DNA from 4 places in the Brevibacillus sp. GCM10020057 genome. Region 2 is predicted to be linked to each of the others. Evidence: riboswitches for the same ligand, from Rfam matches in the RefSeq annotation. Region 2 holds a riboswitch; each other region holds the start of a gene.
The links. A riboswitch is a leader RNA that binds a small molecule or an ion and turns the genes downstream of it on or off. The one in region 2 is predicted to bind cobalamin.
Positions count from the first base shown of each region.

Region 1: linked by a shared signal. The riboswitch ahead of ACFSO0_RS11085 (energy-coupling factor ABC transporter permease) and the one ahead of ACFSO0_RS13715 (ABC transporter substrate-binding protein) in region 2 are both predicted to bind cobalamin.
Region 3: linked by a shared signal. The riboswitch ahead of nrdI (class Ib ribonucleoside-diphosphate reductase assembly flavoprotein NrdI) and the one ahead of ACFSO0_RS13715 (ABC transporter substrate-binding protein) in region 2 are both predicted to bind cobalamin.
Region 4: linked by a shared signal. The riboswitch ahead of cobO (cob(I)yrinic acid a,c-diamide adenosyltransferase) and the one ahead of ACFSO0_RS13715 (ABC transporter substrate-binding protein) in region 2 are both predicted to bind cobalamin.

Region 1 is NZ_JBHUJW010000034.1:146,244-150,882, reverse strand. Features, by position in the region: gene ald (alanine dehydrogenase) at 1-351, shown strand, start outside; gene ACFSO0_RS11090 (quinone-dependent dihydroorotate dehydrogenase) at 666-1,754, shown strand; cobalamin riboswitch at 1,911-2,105, shown strand; gene ACFSO0_RS11085 (energy-coupling factor ABC transporter permease) at 2,376-3,137, shown strand; gene ACFSO0_RS11080 (energy-coupling factor ABC transporter substrate-binding protein) at 3,134-3,418, shown strand; gene cbiQ (cobalt ECF transporter T component CbiQ) at 3,415-4,221, shown strand; gene ACFSO0_RS11070 (energy-coupling factor ABC transporter ATP-binding protein) at 4,218-4,639, shown strand, end outside.
Region 2 is NZ_JBHUJW010000043.1:30,234-34,872, reverse strand. Features, by position in the region: gene ACFSO0_RS13725 (ABC transporter ATP-binding protein) at 1-354, opposite strand, end outside; gene ACFSO0_RS13720 (FecCD family ABC transporter permease) at 359-1,396, opposite strand; gene ACFSO0_RS13715 (ABC transporter substrate-binding protein) at 1,397-2,389, opposite strand; cobalamin riboswitch at 2,591-2,736, opposite strand; gene ACFSO0_RS13710 (MBL fold metallo-hydrolase) at 2,854-3,801, opposite strand; gene ACFSO0_RS13705 (SDR family oxidoreductase) at 3,920-4,639, opposite strand, start outside.
Region 3 is NZ_JBHUJW010000043.1:573,416-578,054, reverse strand. Features, by position in the region: gene nrdE (class 1b ribonucleoside-diphosphate reductase subunit alpha) at 1-1,383, opposite strand, end outside; gene nrdI (class Ib ribonucleoside-diphosphate reductase assembly flavoprotein NrdI) at 1,370-1,729, opposite strand; cobalamin riboswitch at 1,870-2,068, opposite strand; gene ACFSO0_RS16490 (ACT domain-containing protein) at 2,229-2,741, opposite strand; gene ACFSO0_RS16485 (hypothetical protein) at 2,777-3,106, opposite strand; gene mnmA (tRNA 2-thiouridine(34) synthase MnmA) at 3,123-4,241, opposite strand; gene tlp (small acid-soluble spore protein Tlp) at 4,392-4,616, opposite strand.
Region 4 is NZ_JBHUJW010000009.1:12,472-17,110, reverse strand. Features, by position in the region: gene cobS (adenosylcobinamide-GDP ribazoletransferase) at 1-150, opposite strand, end outside; gene cobU (bifunctional adenosylcobinamide kinase/adenosylcobinamide-phosphate guanylyltransferase) at 147-692, opposite strand; gene cobD (threonine-phosphate decarboxylase CobD) at 689-1,795, opposite strand; gene cobO (cob(I)yrinic acid a,c-diamide adenosyltransferase) at 1,795-2,343, opposite strand; cobalamin riboswitch at 2,486-2,700, opposite strand; gene ACFSO0_RS03085 (M15 family metallopeptidase) at 3,020-3,727, shown strand; gene ACFSO0_RS03080 (DUF3817 domain-containing protein) at 3,730-4,023, opposite strand; gene ACFSO0_RS03075 (DJ-1/PfpI family protein) at 4,306-4,639, opposite strand, start outside.

The DNA.
Region 1 (4,639 bases), on a different contig from region 2:
CCTGGCTCCGTGATCGTTGACGTGGCGATCGACCAAGGAGGTTCCATCGAGACGGTAGACCGCATCACCACTCACGACAACCCTACTTACGAAAAACACGGCGTGATCCACTACGCAGTCGCCAACATGCCTGGCGCCGTAGCCCGCACCTCGACGCTGGCACTCACCAACGTGACGGTACCGTATGCGGTGCAACTGGCAAACAAAGGCTACGCCCAAGCGATCCGCGACAACAAGGCTTTGGCAAAAGGCGTAAACGTCATCGACGGCAAAGTCAGCTACAAAGCCGTTGCGGACGCGCACAACCTGCCGTATGCATCTGTCGAGGAAATTTTGCTGGTGAAAAACTAAGGAACGCAAATCGTAAGCTGCTCGCCTTTTAAGAAAGAGGCGGGCAGCTTCTTGCTTTTTTTCTGCAACGTGTTCGGGAAAAGGCCTTGCCGCTTGCCGCGATGAAGCGGGTGACGCCAATGACGGTCTGACCGTAACGGCTTGTCCGTCTCCATCTTCTAAATCCCCTTTTCTGTCGGTTCATCTGCACCCCCATGGCGGGGATACTGACGGGATTTTCCTGGTGCTTGGAAATATGTCTCACATAGGTTACTCCTCCTTTGAAAATGTGGTATCCTACAATGAGGTAAAACGGAGTGAGGAGTGCAGCCGCGATGTATCAGCTTATACGCAAGTATCTGTTCCAGCAGGACCCTGAAGACATTCATGAAAAGACGATTCACGCCTTGAAGCTGGTGGAAGATTCCGCTCCCGGCAAGGCGATTTTGCGAATGATCTACCAGCTGCGGGACCAGCGTCTGGAAAACCATCTGTGGGGGTTGAAATTCCCCAATCCGGTGGGGCTGGCAGCGGGTTTTGACAAAAATGCGGAAGTGTATCATGCGCTGGGAGCGCTTGGCTTTGGCTTTGTGGAAGTGGGGACGCTCACGCCGCAAGGGCAGCCGGGCAATCCAAAGCCGCGGCTGTTTCGCTTGCCGGAGCATCAGGCCGTCATCAACCGGATGGGCTTCAACAACAACGGCGCCTATCTCGCCTCGCAGCATCTGGTAGACTTCGCGTATTCCGACGTGCCGATTGGCATCAACATCGGGAAAAACAAGGTGACGCCCAACGAAGAAGCCGCGAGCGACTACAGCAAATGCATGGACATGCTGTATGCGTACGGCCATTACTTCGTCATCAACATCAGCTCTCCGAATACGCCGAACTTGCGCGACCTTCAGGAGACGGAGAGCCTGCGCGTGCTCGTTCGCGCCGTTCGGGAAAAAGCGGCGGAGCTGGAAGGTCGGGGCGTGAAGAAAAAGCCGATTCTCCTGAAAGTAGCGCCTGACATGTCGGACGAGCAGATGCACGATGTCGTGCACGCGGCGGTCGAAGAGGGCATCGCGGGGATTATTGCGACGAATACGACGCTGTCCCGCGAAGCAGTAGCAGGCCATCCGCGTGCGGAGGAAGCGGGCGGATTGAGCGGCAGACCGCTGACGGAGCGCTCGACGGCATGGGTGAAGGAAATCTACCAGGAAGTAGGAGACATGGTGCCGATCGTCGGCGTGGGCGGTATTTTCACAGGACAAGATGCCTACGACAAGATCCGTGCCGGGGCGAGCCTGGTCCAGGTGTACACCGGGATGATTTACCAAGGGCCGGGAATCGTCAAGCAAATCAACAAGCAGCTATTGCGCCTGCTGGAGCGGGACGGTTTTTCCCACCTGAGCGAAGCGATTGGCGTAGACGCGAAATAGCCGGGAGCGTAGCGGCCGATGGCTTCGGCAAAGGAGCCATCGGTCTTTTTGTGCCGCCTGCTATCGACGGGGCGCAGCTTCTTGCTTTTCCCTATCGTTCTCTTTTTCAGCCAGTTGCAGTATAATAGTGATGGACAATCAGGAACGTCCAATAATTGCATATCGTCGGCATCAGGTGCCTGTATGTGACAGCACATACGGGGTAACAGGGAATCGGGTGAAAGTCCCGAGCGGTCCCGCCACTGTAACCAGGGAGTTCTCTTTGAAGCAATCCACTCATACGTGTATGGGGAAGGGCAAAGAGCGCATCGATCTGGAAGCCAGGAGACCTACCTCATGCCACACCGGAAAACCTTCGCGGAAAGGAGAGGTGAACAGTTGGCAATAGGGCTGCGCGGTCAGTCTGTTGTTGCATGTACACAAGTCTCGTCCACTATGGGGATGAGGCTTTTTTTCGTACCAGCACGAGCGCAGCATCGCGAGACTTCGCGAACGAAGCCGGAGAGCGAGATACACGCCCTTTGGGCACAAGAGGGGCGGTGCGGCCGGGTTTTTCGGCAGGTCCGTTTTCCGGCAAGATCAGAACGGATGAAAATGGGAGAAGCAGGGAGGAGTGTGCACATGAATCGATCTCGATTTGTAACAGACGGTCTATTGATGGTCGGATTTATACTTTATTTCATGGTAAATGAACCGCAGACCGGACACGCCATGCACATCATGGAAGGGTACTTGCCTATGTCGTGGGCGCTGTTCTGGTGGGTCGTGTTCCTGCCGTTTTTTATCTTTGGCTTGCGTTCCATAGGCAGGATCGTCAAGGAGCATCCGCAGATGAAGCTGCTCCTTGGGGTATCCGGGGCGTTCGCCTTTGTGCTGTCCGCGCTGAAAATTCCTTCTGTGACCGGCAGCAGCTCTCACCCGACAGGGACGGGGCTGGGGGCGATCATGTTCGGCCCGCTGGCGATGACCGTGCTCGGCAGCATGGTGCTGCTGTTCCAGGCGCTGCTTTTGGCCCACGGCGGGCTGACGACGCTGGGCGCGAACGCCGTGTCGATGGCCGTCGTCGGCCCGATGGTCGCATCTGGCGTATACCGCCTCATCATGCGCAGCGGCAAGCAGCGGCTCGCCGTGTTCACGGCAGCGGCCCTGGCTGATTTGTCTACCTACGTCGTCACTTCGCTCCAGCTGGCGCTCGCTTTTCCGGCTGCGAAAGGCGGCGTCCTGGCTTCGTTTGGCAAATTCGCGGGCATCTTTGCCATCACGCAAGTGCCGCTGGCGATCAGCGAAGGGCTGCTGACGGTGCTCGTCTGGAACTGGCTGCAAGCGTACAACGCAAATGAACTGGCGCAGCTGCGCCTGCTGAAACGGGAGGAATCGCTGTGAAAAAAGGAATGAACTGGCTGCTTGTCCTGGGTGTCGTCGTGCTGGCTGTGGCTCCGCTGTTGTTCATCAAGGATTCCGAATTCGGAGGGGCGGATGGCGCGGCAGAAGAAGCGATCAAGGAGATTGCCCCTGCCTATCAGCCGTGGTTCCATCCGTTTCTCGAGCCGCCAGGAGGCGAGACGGAGGGCCTGCTGTTCGCGGTGCAGGCGGCGCTCGGCGCGGGAGTCGTAGGCTATGCGGTGGGACTGTACAAAGGCCGCGCGGATAAGGCGAAGAAATGAACTGGCAGCAGCTCGATTCCCTTTCCTATCAAAACCGTTTGCGGCATTTGCCGCCTGCGCACAAGCTGCTGTTTGGCAGCGTGCTGCTGCTTTTGGTTTTGACGGGGCATTCGCTGGTGCAGCTGCTTGTGTTCCTCTGGATGGGAGTGTGGGTGGTCGGCTACGCCCGCATTCCGTTCAAGGCGCACCTGATGTTTCTGGTTTTGCCGCTGTCCTTTTTCCTGGCCGGACTGCCGGCATTGCTTTTTGATCTGGCAGGCGGGGCGGCTGGCGGTCCCCCGCAAGACGCGGTGGTATCGTGGAAGATGGGAGCCTCGCACGCGCTCTACATCGCTCCCGTGTCCGTTCACCGGGCGCTGACGCTGCTGACCCGCATCCTGGCCAGCCTCGCCTGTTTTTCGTTTCTGCTGTTTACGGTTCCGTTCTCGGAAATGCTGCAGGTTTTGCGGCGGATCGGGCTGCCGGAGCTGCTCACGGACCTTTTGATGATCATGTACCGGTTTATTTTCGTCCTGCTGGACACGTCCTACCAGCTGTGGGTGGCGCAGCGGTCCCGCGGAGGACACCGGGAGTTTCGCGCGCTGCTGCGTGACGCAGGCATGCTGGCGAGCCAGCTGTTCGTCCGCGCCATGCGGAAATACCAGTCGCTGGCCATGGGGATGGCGGCCCGAGGATTCGGGGAGAGCCTGCGTGTGCAGAGCCTTTGTACCTACGTCCGTTCCCCGCGCTACGAACGGGAATCTGTGCTCGGGAGCATCGTGCTGGTGCTGCTGGAGTGTTTGACGGGAGGTTGGCCATTTTGACATCGTGGTTACTGGAATTTTCTGATCTGCAATACACCTACCCGGGCGGACAGAAGTCTGTACTGAACGGGGTGAGCTTCGGGATTCCGGAGGGGAAAAAATGCGTGCTGCTCGGACGAAACGGCTGCGGGAAGTCGACGCTGTTCCAGCACGCCAACGGCATTCTCCAGCCCAGGCAGGGAGAGGTGCGGTGGAGGGGGAAGCCGTTCGTCTACAAGCGCTCCTTTTTGCAGGAGATGACGCAGAAGGTCGGTCTCGTCTTTCAGGACCCGGAGCACCAGCTCATCGCCAGTACGGTGGCGGAGGACGTCTCCTACGGTCTCGTGAACCGGAAGCTGCCGCCCGACACCATCCGGGAAAAGGTAGGCAAGGCGCTGGAGGCATTCGGCATGAGCGAGCTGGCGGAAACGCCCATTCA
Region 2 (4,639 bases):
GATCAGCACAGTCGAGTCCTCTCCTTCTTCCCCGAGCCAGTTTTGATAAGGATATCTCCCCATCTCCAAAACCTCGCGCACGCGAAAGCCGACGGGCGGCAGCGCCTCCTGCTCCAGAACGGCCACGATTCGCGCCAGCTCCTTGCGCGCGTAAGACCGAATCGGCTTGCCGCCGAGCAGAATCTCACCCGCGTCAGCACTGGCGACGCCGGAAAGCAGCTTCAGCAAAGTCGACTTGCCGCTGCCATTGGGGCCGATGATGCCGAAAAATTCTCCCGCTCCGACGGAAAAATTTGCGCCACAGACGACGGCTCTCGCGTGATACGCCTTGTGCAGAGACTTCACCTCGATCACCGGTCTACCTCCCTCCTGTCCGTTTGTTCTTTTTCAATAAATAAGCAAAAAACGGCGCTCCGAGAAAGGCGGTGACGACACCCAGCGGTATCTCCGTCGGAGCGAGCAGCAGCCGGGCCAGCGTGTCGGCCCAAAGTACGTAGATGCCGCCAAACACGGTCGACATCGGCAATAGCAGGCGATAATCCGGTCCGACCAGCAGACGGACGAGATGCGGGACGACCAGACCGACGAACCCGATAATGCCTGATATGGAAACCGCCGCTGCCGTCAGCAATGTCGAGACGATCAGCACGACCAGCTTGGTCCGGTCGACGTTCACGCCCAAATGCGCGGCCTGCCGCTCGCCCAGGGCAAACAGGTTCAGGGCGCGCGAGTAGGCAATAAAAATCAGCAAGCCGACGAGCAGGTACGGCATGAGGACGTATGTAAAGGTCCAGCCGCGAAAAGACAGGCTGCCCATCAGCCAAAAGACGATCTCGTTCACAGTCTGGTCAGAGAGCGAGACCATGAACGATACCAGAGAGCCGAGAAAAGCCTGCACGACGACCCCTGACAAAATCAGCGACTCCGTCTGCAGCTTGCCCTGCGTATTCGCCAGCCTCATGACGATCCACAAGCTGCAAAAGCCCGTGAAAAAGGCGACCACCGGCGTGCTCCATTCCCCGAGAAAGGAGATTTGCAGGCCGAACAAAAGGAGGAAGGCCGCACCCACAGCAGAACCGGATGCGACCCCCATCGTGTACGGGTCGGCCAAGGAATTGCGCAAAACTCCCTGAAACCCTGCTCCCGCCAGTGAAAGGCAGGCACCGACCAGAACCGCCAGGACGACGCGGGGGAACCGCACCTTCATGACAATCTGCTCCGCAGACTGCGGCCAGCCCGCAGGGACCAGATCGGAAAAGCCCGGAACCTGATGCAACAGGATCAGCCATACTTGTGACAGCGGCAAGCTGGCTGCCCCGAGCGAGATGCTGATGACGATGGAAGCGACAAGCAGCAGTATACCAGCCGCGCCCCAGATAACCAGTCTTTGCTTCATCTATTTCACCAGATCGGGATAGATCGCCTTCGCTACCTGGATGAGCCCTTGCGTAATGCGCGGTCCTGGACGAGACAAGGTGTCTTGATCCATCCCGAAAATTTGTCCGTCGCGGATTGCCTTGATCTGATCCCAGCCGCTCCGGTTTTTAATGATGTCCTCCAGCTTTTTGCCTGTTTTGTTATCCGTAATCCCGTCCGCGTAGAGGATCACATCCGGATCGTCCTTGACGATTTTCTCCTCGCTGATCGGATTCCAGCCCACGGTGTCGGACGCAATGTTCGTCGCTCCGGCCAGCGTAATCAGCTCGTCCAGGTACTCACCCTTGCCAACGGTCCAGCCCGGCGAAAATTCGAGGTATACTTTTTTCTTCCCCTCCGGCTTCAGCCCTTTTACGGCGTCCTGCACGCGGGCGATGTCCTGCTTCATGCCTGCGACCAGCTGTTCTGCCTGCTGCTGGCGATTCGTCATTTTCCCGATGACCACGATGTTGTTCATGATGTCATCGAGCGTCTTCGGCTGTGTCACATAGACGGGCATGCCCAGCGACTTCAATTTTTCGGCCACCGGTTTCTCCATGGAAATCCCGCCGATCACCAGGTCCGGGCTCTGCGACAGGATCGCCTCCTCGTTTGGCTTCACGACTCCGCCGACTTTCGGCTTTGCTTTTGCCGCTTCCGGGTAGTCATCGAAATCCGAGACACCCACAATCTGCTGATCCAGCCCCAGGGCAAACAAAATTTCCGTCTCGGCTGGAGAGGTAGACACAATGCGCTGCGGCGCTTTCGGAATCTTCACTTCCTTGCCGGTAGCGTCCGTCACCGTCAGTGGATAGACGGTTTCCGTTGCCGCCGGCTGGCTTCCTCCAGATTGGTTGGTGTCCGTTTGCTGCTGTGTGGCATTTTCGGACGGCTGCGCGGTTTGGCTATTTGCACAACCGATCAGGCTTACAGCCGCCACGAGCGGGATGGCCAGCTTCCAAAAACGTTTCATTGGTGATACTCCTTCCTTAATCTCCTGTACGGGTGGACAGGACGGCACGGGAAAGCGATCGCCGCTTTTTTGCCAAACAAAAAACCCTTTGCTCCCGCAAGAGAAGCGAAGGGTCGGCTTTTCAGGTCCCAAATGGCTGGCAGACAAGTGCCCATTTGCACAAGACAATCGATCCGGCCGCTCCTTTCCGCGAAGGAACATTGGCACGCAAGCAAACAGGCAGGTCTCCTGGCTCATGGGCACAAACACCCGATTTACAGTGGCGGGACCGCGCCGGACTCGCACCGGCTTCCCTTTTCACCCCGGCCGCACATGCGGGACGAGGCACCTGTTCACGCTATTCCTATGTGGTTGTCTCCCCCCAACATGATAGCATTCCTTTAGAAAAAAAAGAACCCGAAAACTTGGCTGCGCCGCACCTCAACACCCGTGCCCCTTCGCCCTGGTTCTGCCTTTTCCGGCGCTTACTTGCCTTTTTTCTGCAAATAGTCGACGATGCCCATTGCGCAGACAGACAAATCGAGCGAGAGGATCGCATGCACGTCATGATCGTCCGGCACGCCAAGCGACTTCAGATGAGCGGTGACCTTTTGCAGCAGCCTGTTCGCCAGCTCTTCATGGCCGAGCTCCTGCGCCAGAACAGCTTGTCCTTCCTGTACAAACACGGGCAGCCACTCCGCGATCTGGCGGAAGACGTCTTCTACCCGCTCCGTCATACCGAAATGCCCAAAGTAGATCCGATCCAGCCGCCGCTCGCGGTAGCGCGCGATGGAAGCGAGTGTCTCATCCGGATCAAACTGATTCGGCGAGGTGGACGGCAGGAACAGGTGAATCCCGTCCCTGGACAGCTGCGGATAGTAGACTCCTGCCGTATCTCCGGTGAACATGCCGTTGCTGACCGGATCGTAAATGCTGAAATGATGCTTGGCGTGACCCGGGGAATCGAGGAACTCCAGCACACAATTCGGCCCAATCTGCAGCGTCTCCCCGTCCGCCCGCGTCAGCAGCCGCTCCTGCGGTATGGGGACGATCGGGTCGAAGAACGAGTCAAACTGCTCTCCGTACACCGCGCGCGCCCCTGCAATGAGACGGCTCGGATCGACGAGATGGCGCGCTCCCTTCGGATGGACGACGACGGTGGCATTGGGACATTCTTGCAAAAACAGGCCCGCGCCGCCAGCGTGGTCCAGATGGATATGGGTCACGATGATGTACTTGACTTGCTCGGGCGTATAGCCCAGCCTGGCAAGACCCGCGCGAATGTGGGACACAGAGGGGCTCGGCCCCGTCTCGATCAAGGTCAGTTCCGCTTCTTCTATGACATACGTGCCTGTCCGCTCTGGCACGCCCATGTCGAAGCCGTCGATCAGATGAATCCGTTGCCCCAGGAAAAGGGGATCTTTTTGCTGCATGCCTTCCTGCCTCCTTTTGGATATGGACAAGTCCATTTCATCGCTGGATATTTCCACTGTACCACAAGTTGGGCAGGAAGGGACTGTTCGCACATCGCCGCGACTCTGCTCATCATCCTTACCTGCGCAAAAATCCGCCTTCCGAGTTGATGACCTGTCCGGTAATCCATCCGCCCTCCTCGCTGGCCAAAAAAACTGCCAATCGTGCGGCGTCTTCCGGCTGTCCCATGCGGCCCATCAAAAATTGCGACAGCAGCTGTTCTTTCAGTTCGGGTGACATCCAGCCCGTATCGGTAGGTCCCGGATTGATGGCATTTACCGTGATTCCCAGCGGTGCGACCTCGGCAGACAGCGACAAGGTGAAGGCAGAGATGGCTCCTTTGCTTGCCACATAAGCCAATTCGCCGATCATCGGCCCTTGTCCCTGACCGGAAGTAAGGTTGATGATTCTGCCTCCGCGATGCCCGGCCTGCCTCAGGCGACGAGTAAATTCCACGCTCAACAGGCAAGTGGCTCTCACATTGACGGCGTAGTGGGCGTCCAAAGTGTCGGCATCCAAAAGCTCGTAGCCGTCGCGCGTCGAGTGAGCCGCGTTGTTGAAGAGAATCGTCGGATCACTGACTTGTTCCGCAGCAGCATCGAGCAAAGTGACGTGCGCCGCTCGGTCGGACAAGTCGATGGCCATCCCTGCGCAGCGTACCCCAAATTCCTCTATTTCCTTTTGGAAGCGATAGCCCCAGTCCGGTTCTGCCTGCCAATGAGTGAAAAAAATATTCGCTCCTTCCGCAGCAAATGCGCGAGCAATGGCAGCTCCTATCCCTCTGTTATGGCTGACACC
Region 3 (4,639 bases), 540 kb from region 2:
ATTCATGGCGCCGAGCCCGACGGAATGCAGCTCGCGGTTCGCCTTCTGGACGCCCGGGGCATTCTCCACCGTCGTCATGTCGCTGACCGCCGTGATGGCTTCGATCCCTTCGTAGACGGACTCACGGATCATTTTTTGCTCCATGACGTTGACGATGTTGAGCGAAGCCAGATTGCAGCTGATGTCGCGGCGGATGATGTCCGGCTCGCCGTAGTTGTTGATCGTCGACGTGTCCTGCAGTTGGAAGATCTCGGTGCACAGGTTGGACATTTTCACAGAACCGATGTCTTTTAAGGCGTGGTTTCTGTTGGCGTTTGTCTTGTTCATGATGTACGGATACCCGGACTCGAGCTGGACCATGGCGATCTTGGTCAACATCTCGCGTGCGCTCATGAGCGTTCTTTTCTTCACGCGGTCGTTGGCGAGCAGCTCTTCGTACATCTCGTCCATGTCCATGTCGTCCAGGTGTCTGCCATACTCTTTATAAACCGAGTACGGGGCAAATACGGTCAGCGGCTTGTCTTCCTCCGCCAGCTTGTAGAACATATTGGGGACGATCAGACCGATGGACAGCGTCTTGATCCTCGCTTTTTCGTCGGCGTTAATCTTTTTGCAGTCGAGAAATTCGCCTACATCCCAGCCAAAAATGTTGTAGTACGCAGCTCCGGAGCCTTTGCGCTGCCCCATCTGGTCGGCGTAGGAGAAGGCGTCCTCCAGCAGCTTGAGCACAGGCATGATACCTTTGGCGGCACCTTCCACGCCTTTGATCGGCTCTCCCCGGCCGCGCAGCTTGGACAGATTGACGGCGACGCCACCGCCGATCTTGGACAGCTGCATGCACGTCCCGAGAATGTAGTTGATCGAGTTGAGCGAATCGTCCATTTCGAGCAAAAAGCACGATACCATCTCTCCCCGCCGGCTCTTTCCGGCATTCAAAAAGGTCGGCGTGGCCGGCTGCAAGCGTTGGTCCATCATGGACACCGCAAGCCGTTTCGCCCGTTCAAAATCTCCCTGTGCCAGCGACAGCGCGACGATCGCGACGCGGTCCGAATATTGCTCCAGATAGTACGCCTTGTCGTCCGTCTTGAGCGCGTAGTCCTTGTAAAACTTCGAGGCCGCCATGTAGGAGGCAAACCGGAACGGCGCTTCCTTCGTCAAGCGGGTCACTTCCTCCACCTGCTCCTCGGAATAGCGCTCGTATACATTTTCGTAGTAATCGTTCTCGATCAGGTACTGCATACGTTCCTTCACGCTGGCGAAGGTCATCGTCTTCGCTTCCACTTCGCGCAGAAACTCCTGCACGGCCTCCCTGTCTTTTTCCAGCTGGTAAAAGCCGTCTTCGCCCCGCTGCATTAATTCATTGTTCAGTTCAATATGCCGCAATCCTGGCCACCCCGCTCGTAAAATGTTCAACATCCCGGATAGTACCGGACAGTTCAAATTTGGATATGATCGGCACCCCGTACTCGCGGGCAATCGTATCCGCGCTTTTGGCAAAGCTCGCTCCCCAGTTGCGGTTGCCGCTGGCAGCGACGCCGCGCAAATAGCGATGGTTGCTTCTGAGGAAGGCGGTCACTTTTTCCGGGACTTGTCCGAAGCCGGTTGTATATGTGACCAGCACAAACGGCTCCTCAATCACCATATCTCCGGCAATTTCTACACTCGGCAAACCAAGCTTCTTGACAAATCGACGGACGTTTCCCGTCTTGGAATCGTACGCGATGAGCATCTGCCCCATCCTTTCTTCCCCGGCAATAGAAAAGCGCACTCGACGTCATGAGAATGTCGAATGCGCAAAAATCCACAGTTAGTTAAATCGACTCGCACAGCGAATCGAGCGCCCGAACACATCCCCTATCTCCCGTAGGTTTTCGTGTCAGCGGCTAGGCAGGTCTCCTGGCTCCAGTATCATGGCTTCATTTCGCCTTCCCGATCCGGTCGATCAGTGGCCTGTACGAGAAATGAAGCTCCTCTGTCACAGTGGCGGGACCGCGTCGGAATCGCACCGACTTCCCTATTAAGTCTCCCAGTTATTTTCTGGCAAGACACCCATCCGCATCAATATGTAGTTGGCAGAAATTACTTTATCTCAATATATCGTGTTCGTCAAGAGAGAGTCGAGAGTTTGCTGGCAGCTGCCGCAAGCGTGCCCGTACCCACAGACAGCAAAAAGAGAGCACCGCCCGCGAGTTTGCGGACGGTGCGCCAATCAAAGCCGACATGAGAAATTATTGCAGGGATTGCACTTTGGTAATCTGCGGCAGAGCCTCGATCGCCGCTACGACTGTCGGGGTAATCTCCTCATCCGTTACCGAGACGAGCAGCGCGTTTTTGCCCTTTTGCTCCCGCGAGACGTTGAGTTTGGAAATGTTGATCTCGTGCTCGGCCAGCTTCCGCGACACATCGTAGATTACGCCGGGATAGTCGATGTGATGCACCAGCAGGCCGTGTGCGCCAGCGGGGATGCGGCATGTGCAAAAATTGATTTCGCTGATGTACACCTCCCGCCAGTCTTGGGCAAAGGTGTACTTGTTGCCGCCTGCGCGAAGGATCGCCAGATGATTGGCGTACTCTCCGGAGCTGTGCTGCACCGGAATGCGCACCCCCAGCCCCTCCAGCAGCAGATTGGAAATTTCTTCCTTTCGTTCATGAGCCAATATGCTCAAGGAAGCTGTCTCCAGCTCAGGTTCGATCCGCGCAATGAGCCTGGCAAGCTCGCGGAGTCCAGCAAATTCGGTCATGTTATTCCCTCACTCTCCCGATATTTCCCCTCTCATCAGGGAAGAATCCACTTTTCCGGTTCTTTCACAATAGAGGAATGGTTTTCGGCGCGATACCAGGCGGTGTATGTCTTCCCATCCTTCGTATATTCAATCCTGAAAATGGTGTTGCCTTTTCCGCTGCGCTCAAACGGGCTCTCGTCCACCGGAACGGCCGTCACGCCGCCGGCCACGATGGTCCCGCCGTTTTCCTCGATCACTTTTTTGATCGTGGCCATCTGTTCCTTGCTCGTCGAGGCCATGCTCATGTAGGCAAGCCCTCCCAGCAAAAGCGCTCCCGCCAAAAAGGAGACGATAATGATTTTCGATTTTTTCGTCGGGTCCACCGCGTTCCCTCCCCCGTTACTTCCGGCTATCCTGGTCCATCAAAGTGACTCGATCAATCGTACCGCCGCCCAGACAGTATTCGCCATCGTAAAAGACGACAGCCTGGCCGGGAGTGACGGCTTTTTGCGGCTTATCGAACACGACTTCGACGGTGCCGCCTTCTCGCAAATGGACCGTAACCCCCTGATCTGGCTGGCGGTAGCGGAATTTGGCCGTACACGTAAACGTAGCAGGCGGCTCCTTGCTGCTGACCCAGCTTACGTCGGTCGCGAACAGGCTGGTGGAATACAGGCGGGGATGGTCGGAGCCTTCGCCTACGATCAGCACATTGCGCTTCAAGTCTTTGTCGACCACGAACCAGGGCTGCCCGGTCGTGCCGTGCCCGCCGCCGATACCAAGTCCCTGGCGCTGGCCCAGTGTGTAATACATCAAGCCGTCGTGGCGGCCGATGACGGTTCCCTCTACGGTCTCGATGTCGCCAGGCTTGGCCGGCAAATAGTTTTGCAAAAACTCGCGGAAATTCCGTTCCCCGATAAAGCAGATGCCGGTGCTGTCTTTCTTTTTCGCCGTCGCAAGCCCTGCCTGCTCGGCGATTTCCCGCACTTTCGCTTTAGGGAGATGGCCGATGGGAAACATCGTGCGGGACAATTGGGCCTGTCCCAGCACGTTCAGGAAGTACGTCTGATCCTTGTTGGAATCTGCGCCGCGAATCAGCTTGAATTCGCCGTCCACTTCCTTTACCTGCGCGTAGTGACCGGTCGCGATGTAGTCAGCCCCAAGGTCCATGACCTTGGCGAGCAGCTCGCCGAACTTGATCTCCCGGTTGCACATGACGTCGGGATTGGGGGTGCGCCCCCGTTTATATTCATCCAAAAAATACTGGAAGACTTTTTCCATGTACTCTTTTTCAAAATTGACAGTGTAGTATGGAATGCCGATCTGTTCACAGACGCGCCGGACATCCTGGAAATCATCTTCCGCCGTGCAGTGGCCGAATTCATCGGTATCGTCCCAGTTTTTCATGAAGATGCCGATGACGTCATATCCCTGTTGCTTGAGCAGGTAAGCCGTCACGGAGGAGTCGACTCCGCCGGACATGCCGACAACGACGCGTGTATCCTCTGGTCGTTTCATGGTCTTTCTCCTCTTTTTTCAAATAGTTCCTCTAACAGATTACCACGTTTCGCAAAACAAATCATGTCTAGTTGCACTTCTGCCGGATGGAATCTGTTCATGACAAAAAAACGCCTGTCGCACAAGCGCAACAGGCATTCTTGCGTGTATTCAGCTTTGGCTTTGGGACGCTTCGTCCTTGATCTCGGAGCGGAAGCCTTCAATGCTCTCTGCACGGCGTCTGTTTTTCGCCTCGATGTTCGCTCTTTCTTCAGCGGAAATTTCGTTCGCGTTCGCTGCGACATACGCTTGGGACTCGCGAATGTTCTCCTCCGTATTTTGCAGCATCTCCTGCAGCTTCTCTACGTTGTCTGAACGATCATCCGGTTTTGCCATCTTCTACAGGCACTCCTTTGCAC
Region 4 (4,639 bases), on a different contig from region 2:
CGCCTGATGTACGCCGCACAGCACCAGCCCGATCACGATCCCGACAACCGGATACGCATTGACACTCTGTTTCCACGCCTTCTCGGAGGGCGTAAGCCACGGAACCGGAATTCTCGTAAAAAATGCAATGGCATGCCACAGCGCGTTCATCCTTTGATCCTCCACGGAATGCCCGCCATGACCGCGTAGACCGTCTCGGCTTGCCGCGCCGCCAGCTGGTTGACATCCCCCAGCACGTCAGCGAACCAGCGGCCCAGCCGGTTCATTGCCACGCCGCCGAGACCGACCTCGCTGGTCACGGCGATAACCGTCTGGCTCTCGCCGCGCTTCGCCACAGCAGCGAGCCACTCCTTTGCCTCGCGCAGCACGTCCCGCGAGATCGCTTCGCTGCGCCACTGCTCCTCGGGCACGCTCATCAGCCGATTGCTCACCCATGTCGACAGACAATCGACGAGCACGACTTCATAGTTCGCGGACGCTTCCAGCGATTCCGCCAGCCGCCCGCCCGCTTCCAGGCAGCCCCAGCTTGCAGGCCTGCGAGCTTTGTGCCGAGCGATGCGCAGAGACATTTCTTCATCCCACGCTTCTCCCGTAGCCACGTAGATCACCGATTCGCTCGTCCGCTCCGCCAGCTCTTCCGCGAAGCGGCTCTTGCCGGAACGGACACCTCCCGTCACCAGAATGACACTCACTCGGCCCACCTCCCCTCGCGCCAGACGTCACGCAAGGCCGCCGTCAGCCGCTCGTTGTCTGAGCGTCCGCGCACCGCGATCCGCACATCATGGACAGTCAGCCCCGGATACATGGCGCAGCTCCGGACGAGGATGCCTTTTTTGCCAAGCATCGCCTGCAGCTGTTCTGCTGTCCTGTCCGCCGGCGTGCGCAGCAGCAAGAAGTTCGCCTCGCCCGGCCACACCCGCCAGCCCAGCTCGCTGCGAATAAATCCGGCGAGGTATTCCCGCTCGCGAGCGATCAGCGCCCGCGTCTGCCGCTCATACGCCTGCTCCGCGAGGCACAGCTCTCCTGCCCGCAGCGCCAGCGCATTGACGCTCCAGCTCACCTGTTTGGCGCGCATCCGCCCGATCACCTCGGGCTGGGCGATGGCATAGCCGAGCCGCAACCCGGGAATGGCGTACATCTTGGTCATCGAGCGCATGAGAATGACGCGGGGATAGCGCTCCAGATTGCTCGCCAGCGTAAACTGCCGCTCCTCCTGCACGAAGTCGAGAAAGGCTTCGTCCACGACCAGCCACGTCTTCGTCTCTTGCGCCCAGTCCGCCATTTGCCGCAGCTCCTGCGGCGTGTACAGAATGCCTGTCGGATTGTTCGGCGAGCCGACGAAGACGAGATCGCTCGCTTCAAACAGACGGTACAGCTCATCTGTGTCCGGCTTGAAGCCCAGCTCCTCCCGACCGCAGCAGCCGATGACCTGGGCGCCGAACTGCCGGGCCAGCTGGGCGTATTCGGAAAAGCACGGGTACACCACGCCGACCGTCTGCGGCGCGAGGCCGAGAATCGCCAGCGCCATCGCCTCCGCCGCCCCGTTCGCGGGCAAAAGCCACGCTTCCGGCAATTCCAGACGTGCGGCCAAAGCCTGACGGAACTGCCGATGACCGGGGTCCGGGTATCGCGTGACCTCCGCCAGCGAGGCGAGCAGCATTTCCCGGACGCTTGGCGGCAGCCCGAGCGGATTGATGTTCGCGCTGTAGTCGAGAAAGTCGCCCGGGGCCACGCCGAACCGCTGCGCCGCCGTCCACAGGTCGCCGCCATGCCCGTACGTCTCCAGCACGCCCATCAAAATTCGACCCCCAGCACGGCGGGAATGCCTTCGTCGTAGTAGTGCTTGATTGGCTTCATCTCCGTCACCAGGTCCGCCATCTCGATGATTTCCTGGCGCGCGCTGCGTCCCGTGATGACGAGATGGATATGCTTCGGCCGGCTTTTGATCGTCTCCAGCACATCCGCGAGCGGCAGCACGTCGTCAATGGGAAAGCTGTCGATGGCCAAAGCGTTGTTCAGTTCGTCGAAAATGACGACATCGTAGGCGCCGCCGAGCAGCCGCTCCTTCGCGTACCTCCACGCCTCCTGCAAGGCTGCGCGATGCTCCTCGGGCGTCTTCGTCCACGTAAAGCCGCTCCCTTTCTGCACGATCTCGATTCCGATCTTGTCAAAGACGATCTTCTCCCCGTACGTCCGCTCCGGCGACTTGATGAACTGCACCACCAACACCTTTTTGCCCCGCCCGGTCGCGCGAACCGCCAGCCCGAGCGCTGCCGTCGTCTTTCCTTTACCGTCGCCTGTATACACCAACAGCAGTCCGCGTTTTGCCTCTTGTTTTGTCATTGGGAATCCTCCAAAAAAGTTGATGGGACTGCTTCATGCAAATAAAAACGCCTTGTTCTCCTTCTTTTACGAAAAAAGGAAAGCAAAGCGCGGATGGCAGCATGCAACAATCCTCACCTCTTCCTTTGACCCGAAGGAAATCAGTGCACACACAAAACAGGCAGGTCTCCTGGCTCGAGCGTCATCACCCTTCTTCTCCTTCCCGCTCCCGATTGGGCAGTGGATGGCTTGCGCCGTGAAGATGGGCTCCTCTCATACAGTGGCGGGACCGCGTTGGCTTTTCACCAAACTTCCCTTTTAACCTTGCCTTCCGCAAACGACATTCACAGAAGCAAGGACCTGTTTGTACGATACATATTCATCTGTCGCGTCCGTCTATGACAGGCACTTGTTTTAATAATAGCAAATGACGGTCGGGATTCAAGCAAAAGCTGGGGAAAAGGTGCTTGCCGTCTGGGCGGCTACTGCTGCTTTTACGAACAGAATGCCGATTACGAGTGCCCCGCGAGCGGTCCACAGCTTGCAGCGGCGCTCGTATGGCGCGTCTGCTCTCTCCTTCTGGCAAGCAATATACTTCTTGCAGAAAATTAACTATAATTTCAGTTAACGAAAAACTGGTTTGCCGCTGCCATTTTCTGAAGTCAAACCTGGCAAAATCAGCAAGGAAGTGAACCCGATGAACATTCCACCGATTCCGGCAAATCTCGACGACCAAACCGCCTGCCCCCCTCCTGCCAGCGAATGCGGCGAGCCGATGGTCCCGCTCACGGGTTACAGTCCCCGGATCGCCATCTATCCCGCCTACTACCACCTCGGCTACAAGGGTGCACAGCCGGAAGTCTACTTGCGCAAAGGAGCCGCAGAAAGACTGGCGCTCGCTGCCGGACTGCTGCCGGCAGGCTATCAGCTGGTCGTGCTGGACGGCTGGCGGTCGCACGAGGTCCAGTCCTCACTGTACGAGGGCTTTCGCCAATCCTTGATCGCGCAAGGCTGGACGGACGAAGAAGCCATCGTGGAAGAACTGCGCAAATTCGTCGCCAAGCCTTCGACTGATCTGGAAAAACCGTCCCCCCATCTCTCCGGAGGAGCCGTCGATCTGACCATCACCGGACCGGACGGCTGGCTTGCGATGGGGACCGATTTTGACGATTTCAGCGAGTTGGCCGAGACCCGCCACTTTGAAACCATCGCAGCGCCGACGGAAAAAGAAAGGGAAATCCGCGACAACCGCCGCCTGCTCTATCACGTGATGACCCAGGCCGGATTCACCAACTACGCGCAGGAATGGTGGCACTACGAATACGGCACCCGCTCCTGGGCGTGCCAGACAAAGCAGCAGCCCTTCTACGGCGGCATCTTGTCCCTGCCGGAAAGTATGGAATAGCTTTACGCCTTCTCATGTTTGATCCGCGCGTCCAGCACGAAGTTGCCAAATGGCAGCAGCGACGCGATAAACGCGCCTGCGACTTTCCAAACCGACCATCTGTTTGTCATCGTCACATGAGCCAGGGCGAGCACATAGAGCACGAAAAGCAGTCCATGCAGCGAGCCGGCAATTTTTACCGCAGCGGGCATGTGCAAAAAATACTTGAGCGGCATGGCAATCCCAAGCAGCACCAAATACGAAATGCCTTCCATAATACCGATTACACGAAATCGTCCGAGAGCTGAATGTAACATAATCAGATACCTTCCTTAGAACATGTAATTACCATCATTATAAATAAATAACGATCAAAAGTATGGTCATCGTCCAATGTTCACCATTCAGTCAAAATTAGCGCGATCGAGCAGCTTCCTCCAAAGAGTTCCCGTTTGACTGCTGCTTAGCAAAAAATGCTCCTGTTTTTGCTTCAGGAGCATTTTGTCGCTTTCGTATCGCTGCTCTTCTCTTTTCTCATCATGGAAACAACTGTAGTGCCAGTCGTCGATCATTCTCCGGCGCGACACACAACCTTCCCGTTACACAGACCTCACCCGGTTTCGTCCTGCCCGTTTCAGGATGAACCGTCTGTCGATCACAAATGCAACCAGCAAGGCTGCCACTATGGTCAGAAGCAGATTGCCGAACGATTCAAAGGAAAACGGAGCGCCTTTGAAAGCCAGATGGTCGGGACGGTATTCCAGCCGTTTCAGGCCGTAGTTTGCGGTCAACATGTCTTCCTGCTTGGCCAGGTCTGTCAGCGGAGCATCGAACATGAAGCCGTTGGGATCTTCATGCGTGTACTCGGGCTGTACCCCGGTCCCTTTTTCCTTCCACAAGGCGACCTCCCTCGCTGCCAACGCTTTTGCCTCT